3 regions of the Pantoea brenneri genome follow, and region 2 is predicted to be linked to each of the others. Evidence: predicted binding sites of a transcription regulator. Region 2 holds the regulator's gene; each other region holds the start of a gene.

Region 1 (5,718 bases), on a different contig from region 2:
CAAGACGGATGGTTACCTCACGCAGCTCCGCTTCCTGGGCGCTGTTGACCTCCAGCTGGTTGCGCAGTTCCCGGTTAAGCTGTTCGCTCTCATTGCGCCAGTAATCGAGCTGTTGCAGACGTTCATTGGCACCACTCAGCGCACCATGAAGCTGGCGCAGTTCCTGCTCACGCTGCTGCGCCTGCTGCTGAAGCTGTTCAATCTGCTGCTGCTGGCGCTGTTGTGCCTCTTCCAGCAGACGGCGCTCGGTTAAGAAACTGGCGGCCTGATGCCCGACACGTAACTGTGCCAGCATCCAGCCAATTCCTGCGCCGGCGAGTGCCAGACAGATGCTGATAATGATGTGCTGATCCATGATTTCCCCGCGACTCAAGCTGCTGAGGGAAAAGGTAGAGTCGCACTGTATGAATGTCCAGATATATTTACCTGCACTCAATCACTTACCGCACGGTCACCGTCAGCTTTCCGGCCTGCCAGTCTTCAATCAGGAAGAACGGCATCGGCAGCAGCCATTGGCCATTTTTCACCTGGGCCGGATATTGCCAGCTTTTGCCGTCCGCGCTGATGTCCACCGCCTGCCGGGTGCCGTCGGCGGCGGCGGACTGTCCGGTCAGGCTGGCAAAGCCCACGTTGCTGCCAACGTGAAATCGGGGCATCTGCCAGCGTACCGGCGGATGCGCTGGCCACGGCTGAGCCTGATGGAAATGAAACAACTCATCATGATTGAGAATGCTTTCACGCACCGTTGGCCACAGCGCCGTCTTGAGGAAGTACTGATCGGTAAAGCGTTCGCTGCCACGGTACTGCGCAATAAACTCGCGCATCGTTTGTTCAACCTGCTGGAAAACGCCATGGCAGCCGCCCCACATGCCGGCCAGCAGTAACTCGGTGTGGGAAAAATAGTCACGCATGTGGTGGAACCAGTACGGCGATGCCAGCCAGGCGTTGACCGCCGCCGCTTCGCGCTCGGAAAGCAGCGAGTCGGCATCACGCACAATAAAGCGTTTAACGCTGGGATCGTCCATCACCAGAAAGCGCCACAGCGTCGGGAACAGCGTTTTTTCCTGCGACATATCAACCCGCTCAACGTGGGGCTGATCGAGCCGTTGCCAGACATGCTGCGGCACGCTGTCATCCAGATAGATGCGGCAGATCCAGCCGGGAAAGAGCTGCGGTGCCACCTCAACGTTTTTAATCAGGGTTTCACAGTAGCGCGGCTGGTCGCCATACAGGCTGAACGCGATCACGTTCTGCCGCGGCTGGCTGAGATCGATTGGCTCAGGCTGCGCAGCGGGAAAGGCGACCCGCGGCCCCTGACGAAAGCGGGCGTCTGACTGCATCAGCGATTCCAGGCCGTAACGCGCCACCTCATCCTGCTTATCCAGCCAGCCACACACTTCGGTCAGGCCATCCAGCCAGGTTTCTGACGCGGTGGCGCGCACGGCCGGCGGCGACTGGTAAATTTTCTGGTAGGTTTTGTACGCTTTGTGATGCTGACCGAGACGCATCAGGCAGAGCGCATAGTCACTCAGTACCTGCATCTGGTGAGGCTGATAACGCAACACCTCTTCGCAAGAGCGGACGGCCTGCGCATAATCGCCCTGCTGCATGGCGGCGCGGAACCGGGCAGCACTGCTCTCCAGACGGGCATTGAGCGCGGCGGAATTCGGGTTAACGACGGGACGACGAACGGGAATAGTTTTGCGCATCGGGCACTCTCAGAGTCCGTTGAAAGGCTGCGCCGGGGTTATCCGGCAGCAGGCAGGCCTCATAGCGGCCCGTTAACCTGCTGCCTGGCTGTGAGGGTTATAACAAGCGGCGTGCCGCTTCAACCACAATTTTTACCGCATCGCTTTCGGTCTGTTTCATCGTCACCGCATCCGGGATCTCTTTCTGGGTACGGTTAACGATCACACCAGCCACCATGCCGGCGCGCAGGCCCTGGCTGGCACACATGGTTAACAGTGTAGCGGATTCCATCTCATAGTTGAGTACGCCCATCTCCTGCCACTCTTTCATCGATCCCTGGAAGCGATTCACCACCCGACCAGAGAAGGTATCGTAGCGTTCCTGTCCCGGATAGAAGGTATCAGAAGAGGCAGTAATGCCGATATGGGTCTTCGCGCCACAGGCTTCTGCCGCAGCCACCAGCGCCGTGGTACAGGCAAAATCGGCCACTGCCGGAAACTCCATCGGTGCGAAATGCAGGCTGGCACCGTCGAGCCGCACGGAACCGGTAGTCACCAGCACATCGCCAACGTTGATGTGCGGCTGGATAGCGCCGGTGGTGCCAACGCGCAGAAAAGTGCGTACGCCAAGCTGTGCCAGTTCCTCAACCGCAATGGAGGTAGAAGGACCGCCGATACCGGTTGAACAGACCACCACCGGCTTACCGTCGAGTTTTGCCAGCCAGCTGGTGAATTCACGGTGTGAGGCCAGATGCGTGGCATCCTCCATCAGTCCGGCAATTTTCTTCACGCGCTCCGGATCGCCGGGCACAATCGCCAGGGTAGCGCCCTGCAGATCGGCTTTAGTCAGGCCAAGATGGAAAACGTCAGACTGTGTCATTTCAGACTCCTGTTAAGGGAAGGTAGCGCGTCACTCTACGTCAGCACGCCCGATAAATATGTGACAACATTCACTTAAGAAAATGAAAGTTACATTTTTCACTAAAAACAATGTGATGATTATCACAATATCACATCGGGTTCGCCGTCATTGCGATCGGCGGGGCTGTGTCGGGGTCATCGCAGTGTTAAAGAGTTGGGTGATATTGTCCGCTGCTGACTCTGTTACCCGACGTCTGGCTCGCACCGTTTCCGGCCAGGCTATAGTTACGTGATTGCGCAATTGCTCGCACGGAGAGAATAATGAAAACCAGTGATAATATGACACAAAAAGCCGCGGCAGGGACCTTTGCGCCTGCCGTTCAGCCGACCGCTTCCACCACCATTATTACCGACAGCCCGGCGATTCAGTCGGGTGAGACCTCAGTGCCAAGCCAGGGCGAAAATATGCCCGCGTTTTTTGCCCGACCAAAATCCGCAGAGGGTCCGCTGCCAGTGGTGCTGGTGGTACAGGAAATTTTCGGGGTGCATGAGCACATCCGTGATATCTGCCGCCGGCTGGCGCTGGAAGGCTATCTGGCCATCGCCCCGGAACTCTACTTCCGTGAAGGCGATCCCAACGATTACCAGGATATTCCGACGCTATTCAGCGAGCTGGTGAGTAAGGTGCCCGACAGCCAGGTGCTGTCCGACCTTGATCATGCCGCCAACTGGGCAGCGCGTAACGGCGGTGATATCCGGCGGATGGGCATTACCGGTTTCTGCTGGGGCGGCCGCATTAGCTGGCTCTATGCGGCGCACAATCCACAGCTGCGTGCCGCCGTCGCCTGGTATGGACGGCTGACCGGCGATCGGACCATGAAGCAGCAAAAGCACCCTATTGATGTCGCCGTCGATCTCAGCGCCCCGGTATTAGGCTTATACGGCGGTCAGGATGACGGAATTCCGCTGGAGAGCGTTGAGCAGATGCGTCAGGCGCTGCACGCCGCCAATGCCACCGCGGAAATCATCGTCTATCCCGAAGCCGGACATGCGTTTAATGCTGACTACCGTCCGAGCTATCATGCCGAATCGGCCAGCGATGGCTGGGCGCGGATGCTGGCCTGGTTCAGGCAGTATGGCGTAGCTTCACAGTAAGCGAAAAAAGGGGCGCCTGCGCGCCCCGATTATTTCTCATTCCCTGCCGGACGCCCGTTTACGCCGTTTTAGCCCGCAGGTTTTTTGCCGCAGTGACCATGTTAGCCAGCGCCTGCCGCGTTTCGGTCCAGCCACGCGTTTTCAGCCCGCAGTCCGGATTTACCCACAGCCGTTGCGGCGGAATACGCTTCGCCGCTTTCAGCAACAGCGCTTCAATCCATTCGACGTCCGGTACATTAGGCGAGTGAATGTCGTAGACGCCTGGGCCAATCTCATTCGGATAGTCAAAGTGTTCAAACGACGCCAGCAACTCCATGTCAGAGCGCGAGGTTTCGATGGTAATCACATCGGCATCCAGCGCAGCGATGGAATCCATGATGTCGTTAAACTCGCAGTAACACATATGGGTGTGGATCTGGGTGTCATCCTGCGCCACAGCGGCATTCAGGCGGAAAGCATCGACCGCCCAGTTCAGATAGGCAGCCCAGTCGGACTGATGCAGCGGCAGCCCTTCGCGCAGCGCGGGTTCATCAATCTGGATAATGCCAATACCGGCTTTTTCCAGATCGGCCACTTCATCACGCAGCGCCAGCGCAATCTGTTTTGCGATGGTTTCACGTGACACATCTTCACGCGGGAATGACCAGCAGAGAATGGTCACCGGACCGGTCAGCATCCCTTTCACCGGTTTGTCCGTTAGCGACTGGGCATACTTCGCCCACTCAACGGTGATCGCTTCCGGCCGGCTGATGTCGCCGATAATCACCGGTGGTTTCACGCAGCGTGAGCCATAGCTCTGTACCCAGCCGTTCTGGGTGAAGACGAATCCATCCAGATGCTCGCCGAAATATTCAACCATGTCGTTACGTTCCGCTTCGCCGTGCACCAGCACATCCAGCCCCAGCCGCTCCTGCTCAGTAATCGCCTGTTTGATATGTTCAGCGATGCCGGTACGGTAATGATTGCTGTCGAGGCGACCCTGTTTGAAATCGAGGCGCAGACCGCGAATTTCCGGGGTTTGTGGGAAAGAGCCAATCGTGGTGGTCGGCCAGGCGGGCAGATTAAAGCGCTGACGCTGTGCCTTAGCCCGCTCGCTGTAGCGGCTGTGTCGTTCGCTGTCCTGCGGCGTGATAGCCAGCAGGCGCTGAGCGACCGCGGCGTTATGTACGCGGCTGGAGTGAGCACGGGCGCGAACCGGCGCGCTCCAGGCCGCCAGTGACGCGGCATCGTTGTGGTTGAGCGCCTCGGTCAGCAGCGAAAGTTCGGTGCATTTCTGCAGCGCGAAGGCGAACCAGCTTTTCACTTCCTCATCCAGCCGGGTCTCAACGCTCAGATCGATAGGGCTGTGCAGCAGCGAGCAGGAGGAGCCGATCCACAGCTGCGCGCGCTGAGCGACCAGCGGCTGCAGGCGCTCAAACCAGCGGCTCAGATCGGCGCGCCAGACGTTACGCCCGTTGATCACCCCCAGCGACAGCAGCCAGCTGGCGGGCAATTGCTGATTCAGTTGCTGAATATCATCCCGGCCATGCACCAGATCGACATGCAGCCCCTGCACCGGCAGCTGGCGAATCACCTCAATGTTCTGACCGATACTGTCGAAATAGGTGGTGAGCAGCAGTTTACTTTGTCCCTGCAACGCATCGTAGGCGGGCTTAAACGCCTCACGCCACGCCTGCGGCAGCTCCAGCGCCAGCGCAGGTTCATCAATCTGCACCCATTCGATATCGCGTTTTGCCAGCTCGGCCAGCACCTGCTGGTAAACCGGCAGGATCGCTTTCAGCAGCGACAGACGATCAAACGCTTCCCCTTTGACCTTACCCAGCCACAGATAAGTCACCGGCCCCAGCAGCACCGGCTTGATGTTGTGGCCCAGTGCCAGCGCCTCGTCGACTTCATCCAGCAACTGAGTCCAGGCCAGCCGGAAGGTCTGGCCCGGCGTAAATTCTGGCACTATGTAGTGATAGTTGGTGTTAAACCACTTGGTCATTTCCGCCGCCGCCGCAGGTTCGCCGGT
Region 2 (5,718 bases):
CCCTGGCGTGCACGGCACCACCTACGGCGGCAATCCGCTGGCCTGCGCCATTGCCGAGACCGCGCTGGATATCATCAATACCCCGGCAGTGCTGGAAGGCGTTGGCGTCCGGCGTCAGCAGTTTGTCAGCGCGCTGCAGGCGATTGATGCGAAGTACGATCTGTTCAGTGATATTCGCGGCAAAGGCCTGCTGATTGGCGCGGCGCTGAAGCCTCAGCATGCCGGCAAGGCGCGCGATATCCTCAATGCGGCAGCCGCTGAAGGGGTAATGGTGCTGGTGGCCGGCACGGACGTGATGCGTTTTGCACCTTCGCTGATCATCGAACCCGCCGACATCGAAGAGGGTATGCGCCGCTTCGCCACCGCCGTCGGCAAGGTGATTACCGGCTGATTTAGTTTTTGCGTAACCGTCTGCTCAGCCAGCGGCCATGTTGCGGTCGCTGGCTCCACGCCAGAGATGAAATGGTGTGCATCACGCTCAGATGATCCAGAATGCGGCGTACATGCTGTTCCACCACCGTGACCGGCCCTTCATTAATGTTTTCCAGCTCATCCAGCAGGTTAACCTGCGAACTGGCACCATCATATTCCAGTCGCTGCTGACAACGTTGCAGCGCAATTTCGCAGGACTGCAGATAACGCTCAGCTAACGTGGCGGTCAGCATGGTGTGTTCACGCGCCAGAATCGTCATTGCATTGATGTGCTCAACAATAAACTGGCTGTGGGTGACCCACAGACGCATATCCTTGAGGTACTGAGCGTTAAAAGCCGGTTCCTGCATCGCCTGGTTCAGGGAGTTAAACAGCGCATTGTGAGCCTGATTGACCCGTACCCGCTGATACGCCAGTTTCTCCGGTGACTGTTCCGCCCCCAGCAGCAGCCGTAGCGCATCCTGATAGGTTTCCAGCGCGTCATGGGCGTTTTGCCGCAATAAGCCACTCTGCCACTGCGGCCACAGCCACAACATTCCGCCAAAGGCGATCAGGCAACCCATCAGCGTATCCATCAGGCGCGGCAGCAGGAACTGCGCCCCATTCAGCGACAGCAACTGCAGCGAGTAAACCGCCGTCACCGTAAAGCCGATCATCGACCAGCCGTAAAACTGGCGGGTAAACCGGTAGCTGATAAAGGTGATCACCAGCATGATCAGCAGCACCAGCGACTCCGGCACCGCCAGGCGTAAGGTGGCAGCCGCAATCACCAGGCCGGCAAAGGTGCCCAGTGCCCGGTGCTGGATGCGAACGCGGGTGGCGCTGTAGCCGTTCTGGCTGACGAACATAATGGTCATCAGAATCCAGTACGGTTTAGGGATGTTGAAAAACAGCGCCAGTGCGCTGCCCAGCATCAGCATCACCGCAAAGCGCCCGGCAGTGCGCAGTGCCGACGAACGCCAGGACAGATAGCTGCGCAGCGCCGGCAGAAGCGGCAGACGGCGCTGACGATCGGCCATCAGGTCACGTTGATAGAGCGGTTTTTGGGTGCGCAGCACCCGCGCAATCCGATTGAAGTGGTAGAGACAGAAATTTCCCACCGGATTGTCAGGATGCTGGCGGGCGATTTTTTCCAGCGCGCTGAGCTGCTTCTCCATGCCAAAACGATCCGGCAACTGGTGATAGAGAATGTTATCCGCCAGCACCCGTAAGCGGGCCGAAATAGTCTGGGCGTTCCAGCGGATCACCGCTTCGGCATAGCTCTGCTCCACCAGTTTCTGCACCTCTTCCGGCTGATGCAGGCTGACCGAGATGTGCTCCTGCAGGTCCAGCGCCACCTGAAAGGCGCGGGTCAGCCGCTTATGGCTGTGATCCCGGCTGGCGGAAAGCATGTGCATCTGCTGGTAACAGGTGGTGATCATATCGACCACTTTTTGCTGACGCGCCAGCAGCGGCGGCAGGGCCTTTTCCGGATCGGTCAGCTGAGTCAGCAGGGTATATTTGGCGTCGCAATAGTTGGCCAGCTCACGGTAGATCAGGCTCAGGCTTTCACGCATCGGCTGCTCTTTCCACAGCCAGAACCAGAACCAGTTAAACAGCCCATACCATAGCGTGCCGCCGATATAGAGCAGCGGCGGCACATAGATCGGCATACGGCCAATCAGGCTCAGCGTGAAGATGGCGGCGATCAGGGTGCCGGGCAGCAGACGGCCGTGCAGCGGGCTGATTTCGCCGGTGACCCCCAGCAGCAACGGCAAGGCGAACAGAATCAGCGGCAGCGGAATGGCGTGCTGCGTCAGCCACTGAATCAGAAAGCTGCCGAGCGCAAACAGGCTGCCGCCGACAATCAGGCGTTTGAAGAAGCGTTTATGCGGGGTATCCAGACCGGCGATATTGCAACAGGCGGGAACTAACGAGAACAGCAGACCTTTTTGCAGGTCGCCAGCCAGCCAGCCCAGCGCCACTGGCAGACAGAGCACCAGGGTTTGCCGCAAGGCGTAATTGACTTCAGGATGGTAAATAATTCGACGCCACATCGGCCCAACACAAACAATAACGGCGCGATGTTGCCATCACGCCGTGGGTGACAGGAATTAGCGGGTGCCGTAAACGACGATGGTTTTGCCGTGTGCAGAGATCAGGTTCTGATCTTCCAGCATCTTCAAAATACGGCCCACGGTTTCACGTGAACAACCAACGATTTGGCCAATTTCCTGACGAGTAATTTTAATTTGCATGCCGTCGGGATGCGTCATGGCGTCTGGCTGCTTCGCCAGGTTAAGCAGAGTCTGAGCAATGCGTCCGGTCACATCGAGGAAAGCGAGATTACCCACTTTTTCCGACGTAACCTGCAGGCGACGCGCCATCTGCGACGACAGTCGCATCAGGATATCCGGGTTAACCTGGATCAGCTGACGGAATTTCTTGTAAGAAATCTCCGCCACTTCGCACGCGGTTTTGGCACGTACCCAGGCGCTGCGCTCCTGACCTTCTTCGAACAGGCCAAGCTCGCCAATGAAATCGCCCTGATTCAGGTAAGAAAGAATCATCTCTTTGCCTTCTTCATCTTTGATCAGAACCGCAACGGAACCTTTCACGATGTAGTAAAGCGTTTCAGCTTTTTCACCTTGGTGAATCAGCGTACTTTTGGATGGATACTTGTGAATATGGCAATGGGACAGGAACCATTCGAGTGTAGGGTCTGTTTGCGGTTTGCCGAGAACCATTCGCTATTATCCTCTGTTGTAATCGTGCCCAAAATACAGGGGGCAGTTTCCCTGTCAGGCGATGAAAGCTTCAAGCGTTTCCCTTACAGGAAATTATTCGGGCTGCATTCGGCGCAGTGCGCATCATTCTTCCCGGCTTCGCCATCGGGTGACGAAAAATATTTTCAGCACTGTTTGTAGCACAGCTTTTGCCGACTGTCTTCTGTTGTCTCGCTTCAGCTAACGGCGGATTTCTCTGGATTGCTGTTTACCAGGCGAAAGCGTACTCTGACGGCAAAACCGCATATTCTGGAGCGAAAATCATGCAGGCAAGAGTGAAATGGGTAGAAGGGCTGACATTCCTCGGTGAGTCGTCATCCGGACATCAGGTATTAATGGATGGCAATTCGGGTGATAAAGCGCCCAGCCCAATGGAGATGGTGCTGATGGCGGCGGGCGGATGCAGCGCCATCGACGTCGTTTCAATTCTGCAAAAAGGTCGCAACGATGTGGCTGATTGTGAAGTAAAACTGACCTCAGAACGTCGTGAAGAGGCGCCGCGAATCTTTACGCACATCAACCTGCACTTTATCGTGAGCGGCAAAGCGCTACAGGATAAGGCGGTCTCACGCGCGGTGGATCTTTCTGCTGAAAAATATTGCTCGGTCGCCATCATGCTGGGTAAAGGGGTTACCATCACCCACAGCTATGAAGTGATCGAACTGTAGTAGCCGCAAGGGTCATTGCAGACCTGCTAACTTCACTTCCAGTATCTGATGCAGGTTGCTTTAAGTCTGTGCCTGGGCAGGGAATCCGTTTTGATACTGTGCCTGCGCAGGGAACCGGGTCAGATCGGAAAGTCGTTTAAGCCAATCCCTGGCCGCTCGGCCCGCGCGATTACGCACCTCATCCCTGAGGCGCGCCCGTAGCCGGGCCAACGCTTTGCGTTGTTCAAAAACGCTCCCGGCGTTTTTATCCGGGCGGCGGGACGCTTTCCTCTTCTGACCCGGTTCCCAGCGTGTTGAACTTATCTATTGCTGCCAGATTCTTTCTGCCCAGGGGTTGTCTGTAGCGACCTTCCTGAAACCGGATGCGGTTGTCGAACGTGAAGCGAAGGGAGCATATGCCTGTAGCAAAGCATCGCGGGCCAGGGATGGCCCGTGCTGAGCCTGCCAGGGATAGCGGTTTTGCGTCTTTGCGAAAGGTGTATGCTCCCTGAAGCCTGCCCAGGGATAAGTCTTTAGCCGCAGGAAAGCCAGTTTTACTCTCTTTGTTAAAGACATCTGCTCTCAGAGCGGTTTTTGCTGGCCTCTTATTCTATCCGCTTGCCTTCCACCAGCCGCTTCACCAGCGGACCCATGATCAGCTCCATCGCCAGCCCCATTTTTCCGCCCGGTACCACCAGCGTATTGATATGCGAGATGAACGATCCCTGCAGCATCGCCAGCAGATAAGGGAAGTCGATATCGTCCAGCGCCTGGAAATGGATCACCACGAAGCTCTCATCCAATGACGGAATAGCGCGGGCGGCAAACGGATTTGAGGTATCGACCGTCGGCACTCGCTGGAAGTTAAGATGGGTGCGCGAGAACTGCGGCGTAATGAAGTTGATGTAATCCTCCATTGAGCGCACCACCGAATCCATTACCGCTTCACGCGAATGGCCGCGTTCGCTGGTGTCACGCACCAGCTTCTGAATCCACTCGAGGTTAACAATTGGCACCACGCCCACCAGCAGGTCGACATGCTCCGCTACGTTATGCTGGGCGGTCACCACGCCACCGTGCAGTCCTTCGTAAAACAAAATATCGGTGTTTTGCGGCAGCGGCTGCCACGGCGTAAAGGTGCCCGGCACCTGATTCCACGGTACCGCTTCGTCATAGGTGTGCAGGTATTTACGCGACTGGCCCTGGCCGTTGAGCCCATACTGCCTGAAGCTCTGCTCCAGCAGGCCAAAGTCATTGGCTTCCGGACCGAAATAGCTGACATGACGGCCCAAATCGCGCGCCTTGCGGATTGCCATATCCATTTCAGGCCGGGTGAAACGGTGGAAACTGTCGCCTTCCAGTTCGGCAGCGTGCAGATCGAGCTGCTGAAAGATTTTACGGAACGCGAGACTGGTGGTGGTGGTCCCCGCGCCGCTGGAACCGGTGACGGCGATTATCGGATGGCGTGCTGACATAAAAAAGCTCCCTGTGAAGTCGGGCCATGCGCATTGTTAACATGAATTGCCGCCGGCTGCATCAGCCGCGAAATTCTTTGCGCGGCATAATATTGACCGATTCATGCAGTTCCGACCACACCAGCACCACTTCGCCGGTTTCCAGCTGACGGCGCACGTCAGCCACTTTTTCGCTCAGGCTGCGTTCCTGCTCGCCGTAGTCGGTGCCTTCACGCAGTACGAAAGTTTCAATCAGATTTTCAAGCGTCTCAGGTGAGACCTGTTGCCAGGGAATAATCACAACGTTAGGTATCCAGAAAAGGGGCAATCCACTGGGGTATGCGCTGTTCAAGCCACATTTCGGGCTGGCGCAACGTCCCGCCGACAAAGCCAACGTGACCGCCGTGCGGCGTCAGTTGA
Region 3 (5,718 bases), on a different contig from region 2:
CTTTCGCCCCGGTTGCCGCTACCAGATCGGCCAGCGAGGTCCCCTCATAACCGTGGGTCCAGAACAGGGTAAGCGCTTTATCGAGCGCAGTTTCACGGTCGAAAACTTTTGGCCGACCGCGGCACTTCTTCACATCGCAATCCTGAACCTGGCTCATATATCCTCACGGGTTGTGAAACACCCTATTAAATTACCGATCATTAATAAATTGTGCAAGGGCTGGCGCATTCTGCGCTGAAGGCGGTTGCCATTTTGTGCGACGGCGCGCGGATATCGCCCCTAAGGTTAAGTGAAAAAGGGAGCTGAAGCCCATAATCACGCCACTTCGCGAATAAAATAACGCTCATTAAATAAATATTGACGGCTGACCACAATCGGGCCTATCATTTAGTTAATGATCGTTAATTAAATAACGACACACATTTTTCCACTACCGAATATTGAGAGAGCAACCTATGAAAAGCATCAAACTGAGTCTGGCCGCGCTGGCACTTTCTACCCTGACATTTGGCGCATTCGCCGCTGATCAGGTCAGCAGCGACCCAATCAACCAGCAGCCGGTTGGCACCATTTCTGTCCAGGGCGGCAGCAACCTCAATTCGCTTGAAGCGCAGTTAAATGCCAAAGCGGATGAAGCGGGTGCCAAATCATTCCGTATCACCTCAACCAGTGGTCAGAACAAATTGCACGGCACCGCCGTGATTTATCAGTAATTAACTGTTGAGAAGGGGTTCGTTATGAAAAGTATCAGTATGATGGTGGTGGCTGCGCTACTCGGCAGCCTCTCCTTTGCCAGCGTGGCGGCTCAGCAGGTCACTCAATCGCCGCTCGATCAGCAAAAAATTGGCGTGATCAGCGCGACAGGTAGCACCAACCTGACCTCGCTGGAACAGCAACTGTCAGACCGGGCCAGCGATGTCGGTGCAAAGTCTTTCCGCATCACTTCGACCTCTGGCAACAACAACCTGCATGGCACCGCAGTCATCTATAAGTAAACCGCAGTCATTTATAAATAAGATGAAACAGGCTTCAGGTAACCACTTATCTGAAGCCTTTTTTCTAGCCGTTACTGCGTAATTGCGGGTAGCGGCGGAAGATATAGACACACCACAACAGCGCGACCAGACCGATCATCCCACCGACATTGCCCACATCCGCCATTTGCAGATGCAGACTGACCTGATTACCCAACAGCGCACCTGCGCCAATGCCGATATTATAAATACCCGACATCAGCGACATCGCAACGTCTGTGGCATCAGGCGCCAGTGATAGCACCCGTACCTGCATGCCCAGGCCAATCATCATCATCGCCATTCCCCAGATCACACACAGGGTGGAGATTGCAGCAGGACGGACCGCAGCAAAAATCAGCAGTCCCATGCAAAGTGTAATCAGCGCGATGGCGGCGATCAGCAGACCAGAGGGGAATTTATTACCCAGCGAACTGAACAGTACGCTGCCGATAATGCCGGCCGATCCGAACAGCAGCAGCAATAGGGTGGTGAAGTTCTCACCCGAGTGGGCCACCGCCTGCATAAAGGGTTCGATATAGCTATAAGCGGTGTAGTGCGCGGTCACCACCAGCGTCACCAGCAGATACATACTGACTAACGCCGGGCGACGGAACAGCATCGGCACGCTGCTCAGTGAACCGGTATGTTCACTCGGCAGACGCGGCAGGATCCGCACCAGCATAATCATCAGCACCAGCGCCGAGAGGCCAATGGCACCAAAGGTGGTACGCCAGCCGAGATACTGACCCACCACGCGGCCAATCGGCACGCCCAGCACCATCGCAAGCGCCGTACCGGTTGCCAGCATGCTCAGCGCCTGGGTTTTCTTGCCCGCCGGGGCGACGCGGATCGCCAGCGATGCGGTGATCGACCAGAACACCGCGTGCGACAGCGCGATACCGATACGCGAGACGATCAGCGAACGGAAGTCCCACGCCACGGTTGACAGCACATGGCTGATGATAAAAATCAGGAACAGCACGCCGAGCAGCATTCGTCGCTCAATATTGCGGGTCAGCAGCATCAGCGGCAGCGAGAGCAGCGCCACCACCCAGGCATAGATGGTGAGCATAATGCCGACATCAGCGGTCTGCATCGAGAAATCAGCTGCGATATCCGATAGCAGGCCAACCGGCACAAATTCGGTGGTGTTGAAAACAAAAGCGGCAATAGCCAGCAACACCACGCGAAGCCAGGCAGTTTTACGTGAAACAGTCGTTGATTGCATGAGGAGTCAAATCAGTCAGAACAGCGAATTCGGATGTGGCAGAAACATCCAGCGAAAGTGACCTGCGTCACAAATTACTGACTATTGTAGTGAATAAACCGGGAAGAGGAACCTTATAAACCGTTTTTAATCCTGAATATTTTTTATCGCCCTGTGACAGGGCGATAGCCTGAGGTTATTGACCGCGTCGCCGTGCCGGCATCATGCGCATCAGGGTGTTGTCTTTCAGCAGATAATGATGAAACAGCGCCGCCGCCGCGTGCAGTCCGATTAACCAGTATCCAAGCGGAGCCAGCGTCTCATGCCAGTCAATCAGCATATCCGCCAGATCAAAATTGGGTTCCGCCGCCACCGGCATGCTGATACCAAACAGCCACCATTCACGGCCTTTCAGATAGCGTGATGTCAGACCGAGTATCGGCAGAGTAATAAACAGCGCATAGATAAGGGTGTGAGTCAGATGTGCCAGCCCGGTCTGCCAGCGTCGGGCGGCAGGAACAATCGGCGGAGAACGATGCCGGGTGCGCAGCACCAGACGAGCAATCATCAACACCAGCACCGACGCGCCCGCGCTGAAATGGGTGATGATCATCGCATAACCCTGCCATGAACCGCGCTGAGCAAAACCGCGCAGTTCAATGGTGGCGTAGGCCGTCGCCACCAGTAAAAAGGTCAGCCAGTGAAGGGCGATCTGAGAGCCCGCAAACTTTTCCCGCATGGTAAAACCCGTCAAAGAGAATCAGGAGTTCTAACATAACGGAAAATGGCGGAAAATCTTAACAAATTAGCGCAGCGCGAGCCTTGCTCAATCGCGGTCAGGCTAACGTGAGGTCAGGGTATGTTTCAGGGCCATACCAGGCTGTGGATCGGTATCGGAATGGCGAGGGGGTGGGCAGCAGGTTTCACAGCCCATCGCGCCAGAATAATACTTTTTGGCCTGCAGTATAGCCGCATTGACGTGGTAAAAACTGCCGAGAAACAGCCGGTCAGCTGGCGCGGGCAGGAAGGGGCAGCCCGCAGCATGCACCACATGGTTATGGTTGTAACCTGATTGTTTGTTCACGTAATAGTAGAGAGCCACAGGCGGTCCTTTTTGCTGTGTTAAGCGACAGAAGTAAGCAAATGTCACAATCAGACCGATTATAGCGGGAAAAGCACATTATGTTCCGGCTGGCCCTGAAAGTTGTCTCAACAGCGCAGATAAAATCGCCCGACGCAGTGGCCGGGCCAGCAATTCAGAGGGAACAGGGGATCAAAGCTTTTTACACTGCAACCGCCAGGCCACCAGCAGAGCCAGCAGCAGCAGGGCGCTGATAAACAGCGTGATACCCATCCAGCCATAGTTATGCCAGAACACCCCGCCCAGCGTCCCGGCCACGCTGGACCCGACGTAATAGCTGAACAGATAGAGTGAAGAAGCCTGACCGCGCGCACGGCGGGCTCGTGGGCCAATCCAGCTGCTGGCAACCGCATGGGCGGCAAAAAAACCGGCGGTGAACAGCATCATGCCGGGCAAAATCAGCCACAGCGAATTAAAGGCAGTGAACAACAGGCCAGCCAGCATAATCGCGGTAGCGCCGAGCATCACCGGCCCCCGTCCCAGCCGGCTGGTTAACGCACCCGCTTTCGGCGAACTCCATGAGCCGGTGAGGTAGACCACCGACAGCAGACCCACCACTGCCTGGCTGAGATGCCAGGGCGCATCCAGTAAACGGTAGCCGATGTAGTTAAACAACGTGACAAAGGCTCCCATCAGCAGAAAGCCTTCTGCAAACAGCCACGGCAGCCCTTCATCGCGCCAGTGCAGACGAAAATTAATCAGCAAGTTACGGGGGCGCAGAGAGGTGGCGCGGAAATGGCGCGACGCCGGCAGGATTTTCCAGAACATCACCGCTGAAGCCAGGGAAAAGCAGCCGATAACCGCAATCGCCACCCGCCATGAGAAAAAGTCGGTCAGCACCCCGCTCAGCAGGCGGCCACTCATGCCGCCGATGGAATTACCGCTGATGTACAGCCCCATTGAGAACGCCACCACGCGCGGGTCCATCTCTTCACTCAGATAGGTCATGCCGACTGCGGCGACCCCGCTCAGCGCCAGGCCCATCAATGCGCGCATGATCAGAATGCCGTGCCAGCTGGTCATGGTGGCGGAGATCAGGGTACAGAGGGCGGCCAGCATCAGCGCGGTGACCATTACAGACTTGCGTCCGACCGCATCAGACAGCGGGCCGGTCACCAGCAGGCCCAGCGCCATCAGTCCGGTGGAGATGGAGAGCGACAGGCTGCTGGTCGCGGGCGACACGCCAAACTGCTGCGACAGCACCGGCAATATTGGCTGGACACAGTAGAGCAGGGCAAAGGTGGCGAGACCGGCTGAAAACAGGGCCAGCGTGACGCGCATAAACTGCGGCGTTCCGCGGGTAATCCAGCCCGATGCAGCCAGCGATTCTGGCGATCTGCATCCTGCGTCATCCGCAACGGTTCCTGCCTGAGTAGTGCGACCCACAATCTTTCCTTAGTGATTAAAAACCTGTCGTCAGCTTAGAAAAGGCTGATTATGATGTCTAATATATTAATAATCTCAAATAAGACGTTAAAGATATGAATATCGAGCTGCGCCATCTGCGCTATTTCATTGCGGTCGCCGAAGAATTGCATTTTGGCCGGGCGGCGCTGCGGCTGAATATTTCTCAGCCGCCGCTCAGTCAACAGATTATTCAGCTTGAGACTGAAACCGGTGCCCGGCTGTTTAATCGTACCAACCGCAGCGTGCAGCTCACGGCCGCCGGTCAGCAGTTACTGCAGGATGCGCGCGCCATTCTGTTGCAGGTGGAACAGGCGGCTGACCGGGCGGCGCGGCTGCATCGTGGCGAAGAGGGAGAGCTGCGTATTGGCTTTACCTCCTCAGCGCCGTTTACCGTGGTGGTGTCCGATGCGCTGTACCAGTTTCGCCAGCGCTGGCCGCAGGTGCATATTCAGATGCAGGAGATCAACACCCGCCAGCAGCTGGCCCCGCTGCATGACGGGCGGCTCGATCTCGGCGTGATGCGCAACACGCCGCTGCCGGCAGATTTGCGCCACCAGCTGCTGTTGAGTGAACCGCTGTATGCGGTGGTGCACTGGGCGCATCCGCTGGCCACGGCAGACAGGATTTCGGTCAGTGCGCTGGCGGCTGAGCCGTTTGTGTTTTTCGATCCGCAGGTCGGGACCGCACTCTACAGCGACATCCTGGCGCTGCTTCACCGCTACCAGATTAAGCCCTACATCACCCAGGAAGTGGGTGAGGCGATGACCATTCTCGGTCTGGTGGCGACCGGGCTGGGCGTGTCAATTTTGCCCGCCTCATTTCGCCGGGCGCAGCTGGCTGATGTCATCTGGCTGCCGCTGGCAGAAAGTGATGCTATTTCTGAACTGTGGTTAGTCTGGTCCGCAGAGCGCGAAATAAATGAGCAGATGCGCCATATGATGACGTTA

What was found. Region 2 encodes CRP, which controls carbon source genes, mostly activating them, when cyclic AMP is high. Its sites were predicted from a motif close to ATGTGANNNNNNTCACAT; they were not measured.
Region 1: udp (uridine phosphorylase) is a predicted target of CRP. The motif match lies at 2,679-2,696, and genes of this name have one in related genera.
Region 3: AABB92_RS05115 (sugar transporter) is a predicted target of CRP. The motif match lies at 2,300-2,317, and genes of this name have one in related genera.

What each region holds. Positions count from the first base shown of each region.
Region 1 is NZ_JBCGBG010000006.1:18,557-24,274, forward strand. Features, by position in the region: gene rmuC (DNA recombination protein RmuC) at 1-355, opposite strand, end outside; gene AABB92_RS18560 (tetratricopeptide repeat protein) at 441-1,709, opposite strand; gene udp (uridine phosphorylase) at 1,807-2,568, opposite strand; gene AABB92_RS18570 (dienelactone hydrolase family protein) at 2,871-3,704, shown strand; gene metE (5-methyltetrahydropteroyltriglutamate--homocysteine S-methyltransferase) at 3,763-5,718, opposite strand, start outside.
Region 2 is NZ_JBCGBG010000005.1:18,730-24,447, reverse strand. Features, by position in the region: gene argD (bifunctional acetylornithine/succinyldiaminopimelate transaminase) at 1-391, shown strand, start outside; gene AABB92_RS17515 (YccS/YhfK family putative transporter) at 393-2,468, opposite strand; gene crp (cAMP-activated global transcriptional regulator CRP) at 2,526-3,158, opposite strand; gene AABB92_RS17505 (OsmC family protein) at 3,461-3,865, shown strand; gene AABB92_RS17500 (phosphoribulokinase) at 4,450-5,319, opposite strand; gene AABB92_RS17495 (YheU family protein) at 5,381-5,599, opposite strand; gene AABB92_RS17490 (hydrolase) at 5,604-5,718, opposite strand, start outside.
Region 3 is NZ_JBCGBG010000001.1:1,106,319-1,112,036, forward strand. Features, by position in the region: gene AABB92_RS05100 (TetR/AcrR family transcriptional regulator) at 1-157, opposite strand, end outside; gene bhsA (multiple stress resistance protein BhsA) at 456-713, shown strand; gene bhsA (multiple stress resistance protein BhsA) at 738-995, shown strand; gene AABB92_RS05115 (sugar transporter) at 1,060-2,244, opposite strand; gene cybB (cytochrome b561) at 2,420-2,962, opposite strand; gene AABB92_RS05125 (hypothetical protein) at 3,065-3,325, opposite strand; gene AABB92_RS05130 (MFS transporter) at 3,497-4,750, opposite strand; gene AABB92_RS05135 (LysR family transcriptional regulator) at 4,846-5,718, shown strand, end outside.